3 regions of the Paenibacillus crassostreae genome follow, and region 2 is predicted to be linked to each of the others. Evidence: riboswitches for the same ligand, from Rfam matches in the RefSeq annotation. Region 2 holds a riboswitch; each other region holds the start of a gene.
The links. Region 2 has a riboswitch for cyclic di-AMP ahead of LPB68_RS11480 (C40 family peptidase). Riboswitches for the same ligand answer to the same signal wherever they lie in the genome.
Positions count from the first base shown of each region.

Region 1 (2,269 bases), 490 kb from region 2:
AACGGTGACACCTAGTGCCTCAGCAATAGCTCGAAAAGGTACCAAAGTTGTTCCATTCATAACCTTAGGCTGTACCGGAAATGGTAGTGGATATCCGTCTAAGACAATACTGACCTGAGCTTCAGCTGCCTCGGTTGTGTTATTATCCATTGCGAACATTCCACCTATGGCTATCACCGAGCATAACAATACTTGAGTAAATCGTTTCATTCGAATCTCCTTTTCTATTAAATATTTCATAAAGACTGTTAAATTAACTATGAACGATTCTACCATTTTACCAAAATATGAAAGGTTTGGCGATATAATATATTCACATAAATATAAACCATATTTACAAGTAGAAACGGCAATATAAGAAATAGAGTATCGAGAATCAATTTCATAACTGCGCAATCCGATTTAGCTGCATCGGCGATTATGCAGAATACTTAATAGGACAATAAGAAAAACCTCGATGTCCAAAAAATCTGGTCATCAAGGTTCTCTATTTTATCTCAAGCATATACCGTTATTTATCTAAACAACATGCTGGTCAATCAAAAAATTCAAGAGCAGTCGATTGAACAATTGAGGCTGACACAGATGGCTTGGGTAGATGGCATCATCAACAATTTTGAGCTGTGCATAGGGAAACGCAGATACCATGTTCTTCATTTGCTTTAGACCCCATTCATTTTGACTGCCAGCCACGCATAGTATAGGCACCTGAAGCCGCACCGAATGACCACGCAAATCGATCTGTCGTAAAGCCAGACGTTGTTTGATTAATTCTGTAGGTCGCTTGTTCAGCAGACCCTCTCTCATAATCTTATAAGCCGGAGTCCATTGATGATAGGTCAGTCTTAGTGTACGAAGCAAAAATACCGCTGGTAAATAATATGATAACCAACTGAAGGTCTCAAACATCTCCCATAGTTTACTCGTCTTAGCAGACAAATAGCTATCCACTAACACTAAAGCTCTCACCCGTTCTGGGTAAATATCCGCGAACTTCCGAGCTAGAACACCCCCACTGGAACAACCGACGAGTGTAACCTTGAAAATGCCTAATCTTTCTAGTAGCTCTCTCAAATCTTCACATTGTGTATCGATAATCCGATTGACATCAACATTCATTTTGCCTGACTGACCATTCCCTCTCAAATCTAGTACGATCACCTTTGCTCTTGTGCTAAAGTATTCCACTTGCGGATCAAACATGTGATGTGAGGAAAGATGATCATGTATAAAAACGATGGACACACCGCTTCCATATGTCTCGTAATATAAAGAAGTCCCATTCAGTAGAATCTGGGGCATGTTTCAACGACTCCTCGCTTTGTACGCTTACGGGGTTAGCTGACGGATTCGGGCTCAAAGAATAACCCTACTCGAACATTCGAGATTCACCCCATGTGAAGACAAGATCATCCTCACGATTGGTTCCCCCGCTCCCTAAAAGGAATTCAGCGAAATATCTTTTTTATGAAATGATCATGTCATGAATGGCTTTGCCGTTCTTTTTCCTGTTCTAGCGCAATCTTCAGATCATCCTGTACACTTTTATCCCATAAGGGAACTCCTGAACGATAAGCTGCTCTACCATTCAAATGCCCAGCCACAGGAGACGTAATAAAGACGAACACAATACCCAACAGTAACTTGATGCTGATAACATCAAGAAAGAACATAAAATAGAAAAACGTCCCGATCAATACACAGAGTACACCGAGTGTTGCACTCTTAGTCGCAGCATGCGAGCGCAAATAGACATCCGGCAGTCGGATCATTCCGAAAGCGCTAATTGCACTAAATAATGCTCCGAACAATATCACTAACACAATCAACAGTTCACCGATCATGCGCATCGTCTCCATGTTCAATGACAACACCTCTTTCAATATATCTTGCCAACGCTGTTGTACCAATAAAGGTTAGAATACCGATCAATAGAATGATATCTATGAAAGCTTCTGTATGCAGTAGTAGGGAAATGACCGCGATCATAGCCAGCAGGTTGATACCTATCGTGTCCAGTGCGACAATCCGATCAGAACGTGACGGTCCTTTTATGAGTCGGTACATACAAGCGAATATCGCTAAAGATAGGATCACTAAGGTAGCCGTTAACAGTGATGTAATCATGAGCGTGTCACCTCCATAATAGCTTTTTCGAATGTTCCTCTGATTTGCTCAGAGATGATATTTGCGTCCTCCATGTCCATCGCATGAATATAAAGCGTCTGTCCATCCTTGGATACCTCTAGCGTCAGCGTTCCCGGAGTTA
Region 1 is NZ_CP017770.1:1,978,769-1,981,037, forward strand. It holds gene LPB68_RS09305 (stalk domain-containing protein) at 1-210, opposite strand, end outside; gene LPB68_RS09310 (alpha/beta fold hydrolase) at 520-1,302, opposite strand; cyclic di-AMP (ydaO/yuaA leader) riboswitch at 1,311-1,464, opposite strand; gene mnhG (monovalent cation/H(+) antiporter subunit G) at 1,482-1,859, opposite strand; gene LPB68_RS09320 (Na(+)/H(+) antiporter subunit F1) at 1,834-2,127, opposite strand; gene LPB68_RS09325 (Na+/H+ antiporter subunit E) at 2,124-2,269, opposite strand, start outside.
Region 1: it holds a riboswitch for cyclic di-AMP, as region 2 does, so the genes downstream of both, LPB68_RS09310 (alpha/beta fold hydrolase) here and LPB68_RS11480 (C40 family peptidase) in region 2, are expected to answer to the same signal.

Region 2 (2,269 bases):
ATTGATCGCCATGGCAAGATATGCAATTGGCCTTTACTGACGCTTCAGCAGCAGTAGCATCTAATACAACTTCGGGCATACTCGGTTTAGCTTCCTTAGCGACTTCGCTTTTACCAGGCAGTGTGAACATAAGTATGATAGCTAAGGCACATGCGGCGAAGAAGAAACCACTCATGATATATTTTTGCATACTTTTCTTCCTTTCTTATGTAAGCTAATGACTTTATTATAACGGAATAGATACATACATCATAGCCATTGTGACAAAAAAATGAAGAAAAATCCACTATATATTGTATAAACGGCACAATAAAGTGCTATTTATCATAGCGATCAACAGATAATTGATAAACCATACAGTGAAATGGCTGTAATCCATCTGGGGTTAGTCGTTCATAATCATCTGTAATCTCAAACCCCGCCTTGTGATATACCCGAATGGCACGCTTGTTCCAAGTTAAAACTTCTAAGTCAATTTCATCCTCAGGTTTCCGCCGAATAGCTTCTCGGACGATAGATTGTACAAAACTGACACCCAACCCATTTCCGCACAAATCAGGGCAGAGGCTAATCCCGAGGCGAGTCACACCTACCAATGGAAAAAATTGTGCAAAACCGCATAGTTCTCCTTGAGCATTTAATACAGAGACATATTGTTCTTCGCGAATCAAAGGGTCACCAAATTCAATACCTAGCGCCTCCATTTGATCCCAAGGCATCCATCCGTAAATGTCGTAAGGAACAGGATAGTTCCAAGCCGATATCGATCGAGCATGCTCAGCTGTCATTACGGAAATCATAAATTCTGAGAGGGGCATTGTCATACTCCTTTCTGTTAGATAGATAGATGAAATGAAAAAACCTGTGGAGGAGATTATTTAAAATCCCTTCCACAGGTTGGTTGTAGGTATCATTTATTTGTCGATTGCGACAGATTCATATGTAGTATTACTCATGATTCTCTTAGCTCCAACGTAACGGTCATCCCAGTAATTTTCAGTGAGAGGAGTGATTGTGATGCCTTTTGATGAGGAAGAGTGTGCAAACTTACCATTGCCCACATATATTCCAACATGCGATATGCCTTTGCCAGAAGTATTAAAGAAAACTAAGTCGCCTTCTCTAAGATCACTACGCTGAACGGCTGTTCCCATATTAAATTGAGAACCAGATTGATGTGGCAAGTCGATACCTAACTTTCCATAGATATACATTGTGAACCCAGAACAGTCGAAGCCACTAGTGGTTACTCCACCACCTTGATAGGCAATACCTATCGTTGGTGCGATGACCTTATCCATCTGCGAATCTGCGAAAGCGCTTCCAGTCCCAATAGTAAATAAAATCGCTATTCCTAAAGCTACTGCTGAACATGTCTTTTTCAAAAAAAGTAACTCCTTCCGGTGCCTGCGAGGTTAGCTTAAGGATTCGGTTGAAGGTTCCCTATGATCCCTCTAATGCAAGATCAATTCACCCAAGACGGTTCCCCCACTTCCCTTTGTATCGGGAATTCGGCAGATATAATTTACATAAAAGTTACAATACTTATTACAAAGTTGTTACTATGTAATCACTGGAACTATTGTATCAGAGGAATGAGAATTTGGCAATTGTTTCATTCGAATTTGTTGTTATTTTCTTTATTTGAATCAATTTCATAATTACGCTAACAGACAGAATGAATCGCTCCGATGAAATTGATTCTTATATGAAAAAAAAATACCCGTAAGAGGCTGATACCTCTTACGGGTATTTCTAAGCAATATATAGGGTTGCTTAAATTTCAACTGTTTAAATTAAATGACTAATGAGTCTATTGTTAATTGTAAGTCGCTGCTTCATATTTCGCAGTACTCATGATTCGTTTGGCACCTACGTAGCGTTCGGCCCAGTAACTTTGACCGAGAGAGGTGATGATGACACCCTTAGAAGAAGATGAATGCGAGAATTTCCCATTACCTACATATACTCCTACGTGAGATACACCTTTTCCTGAAGTGTTGAAAAAGACTAGATCTCCAGCTCTTAGCTCAGCACGGGATACTTCCTGACCCATGTGGTATTGCGAAGCTGATTGATGTGGTAATGTGATACCTAACTTCAAGAAGACATAACGAGTGTAGCCGGAACAATCAAATCCATTTGTAGTCGTTCCCCCACTCTTGTAATTTACTCCAATGGTACTGTCAACAACTTTTTCTAAAGACGAGTCGGCAAAAACGCTACCTGTTCCGATGGTTAAAGCAAGAGCCATACTTAATGCTGTTGC
Region 2 is NZ_CP017770.1:2,468,540-2,470,808, reverse strand. It holds gene LPB68_RS11490 (c-type cytochrome) at 1-190, opposite strand, end outside; gene LPB68_RS11485 (GNAT family N-acetyltransferase) at 318-824, opposite strand; gene LPB68_RS11480 (C40 family peptidase) at 915-1,385, opposite strand; cyclic di-AMP (ydaO/yuaA leader) riboswitch at 1,390-1,527, opposite strand; gene LPB68_RS11475 (C40 family peptidase) at 1,820-2,269, opposite strand, start outside.

Region 3 (2,269 bases), 410 kb from region 2:
AAGAACAATTAATTTATGAAATTTTAAGCTTTCTATCATCTCAATTTAAGCGAGAATATATATTCTAAAAGTACCCCCTTTTAGAATATATATTGACACAAGGTTCCGCCGGTTAGTTAACTGGCGGGGCCTATTTTGTTTATAGGGGTAAATCCCAAGAATCATCATAATAATCCAAAAATGAGATATAGAGAGCATGAACAAGCAGGAAGGAGAGAAATATCATTGTAAGCGCCATTATTAACCTGAATGATTGAAATTTCCTTTTAAGAAGGCCTCGAGTCACCTTTACACTAATTTGGGGCGGGTGTATGATTCATATCGAAATACAAATTGTTATTATTTTCAATTCTTAGTTTTGCTGAGTCCCTACCTTTAAGGTGGGGAACGGGGGAACCAAACGTAGCAACCTTTTTTCGGTGTGAGAGTCGAAATTAGGAAGCTACAGGGGTGAATCCTAGATAAGGCTATTAAGCCTTATCTAGGTAGAGCGACTCTCACCGCTCGAATCCGACAGCTAACCTCGTAAGCTTAAGTTTGAGAGAGGAATGATGAATCTTGTGATCGAAACTATCGATCGAAGGGCGCTCAAGCTGCTCTGCGGTTATTAATTGTGATGGATGTTGAAAGAATGTCTTGAACGCTGAATTCTGTGAAATTCAGAAACGGGGGAACCAATCGGAGATGTCTGCTGCGTAAACGCCGGATGTTTCCATGGGGTGAATTTTTCGGCTATTGTATTTCAAAGCCGGGAATAGGGCGACTCTCTCGCCCGAATCCGACAGCTAACCTCGTAAGCGTACAGGGAGAGGCAGCAAACCGCCTTCTGGCTGGTTCGTGGATTTATTTTGTCATGGACTAACAAAGAAGCTCTGGGAAAGCTACTTTTTCGCTGAGCTTCTTTTTTGTTGTCTTTAAACGTATAGGAGGACCTAATAATGGAAGATGATGTCATTTTGGTTATCGCTCCTAATGAGGACGGACGGAAATTCGTAAACCAATTAATTTATAATAAAAAGTCATTTGCGGTGCTGACTAACAGCCGTACAGAAGAACTGGATTACCTAGAAATGGGTGCAAAACATGTTGTTAGAATCGATACTTATATGACTAAAAAGTGGATTGTACCACATGTGGCAGTGGGAAGGATTTATATTTTCGAAAGTAGTCTTAACTTAAGTTGTAGATATCTTCAAATATGTCGTCCATGGACGACGCGTGAGATATACATTATAACCCGATACTCTAGCCCTCGAGGGGTCTATCGAGGAATGGGTGCAGATCATGTCATTTATACGAAAAATGGAGACGTTGGATTTCTCCTTGAGAAATAAGCTCAGGATGAATCATCAAAAATCTACTTGAGAGAGGGGCATTCCCATAATGATGGATGTCTATATGGTCATCACGTTAATTGTTGGATTTGGATTATTGTTATTGTTCACACATTGGTGCGGAACGTTGGTAGATAGAGGGGGCGGGGAACAATGATCGTTGTACTTGCATTGACCTTAGTCATCTTCATTTACCTGATATATGCGTTAATCAATCCAGAGAAATTCTAGGATTGCCATAATATTGTGAACTAACAGAAAATTCATCTCTATAGGAGGATATAAAGCATGGACTTACTGCAAATAGGAATTGTGATTGTCGTACTACTGTTGCTGGTGAAGCCACTCGGTACTTATATGTTTCATGTATTCTCCAATGAACCTAACCGAACGGATAAGGTTTTCGGTTCAACGGAAAATGTCATCTACAAGCTGATCGGATTAAGAAATCGTAATAGTATGAATTGGAAGAAGTACGTACTGAGTTTTATTGCTACGAATGCGGTGTTAATCGTTATTAGTTACGTACTCCTACGTCTTCAAGGATTACTGCCAGGAAATCCGAGTGGGAACGAGAATATGGAGGCTTCACTCGCCTTTAATACGATCATCAGTTTTATGACAAATACCAATCTACAGCATTATAGCGGCGAGAGTGGATTGACGTATTTAACCCAAATGGCATTTGTTACGATGATGATGTTCACATCGGCAGCATCAGGTTTAGCGATTGCGGTTGCATTTATTCGTGGGATTACTCGACGCGGTGAAGGATTAGGTAACTTCTTTCAGGATTTTACCAAAGCTATTATTCGTATCTTCATACCACTAGCTTTTATCGTTACGATCGTATTAGTTGGTTTAAAAGTACCCCAAACGTTCGACCCAACGGCTACAGTAACAACGTTTGAAGGTGTTGAGCAACAGATAACGAT
Region 3 is NZ_CP017770.1:2,054,333-2,056,601, reverse strand. It holds cyclic di-AMP (ydaO/yuaA leader) riboswitch at 350-547, shown strand; cyclic di-AMP (ydaO/yuaA leader) riboswitch at 632-814, shown strand; gene LPB68_RS09650 (hypothetical protein) at 939-1,334, shown strand; gene kdpF (K(+)-transporting ATPase subunit F) at 1,488-1,565, shown strand; gene kdpA (potassium-transporting ATPase subunit KdpA) at 1,623-2,269, shown strand, end outside.
Region 3: it holds a riboswitch for cyclic di-AMP, as region 2 does, so the genes downstream of both, LPB68_RS09650 (hypothetical protein) here and LPB68_RS11480 (C40 family peptidase) in region 2, are expected to answer to the same signal.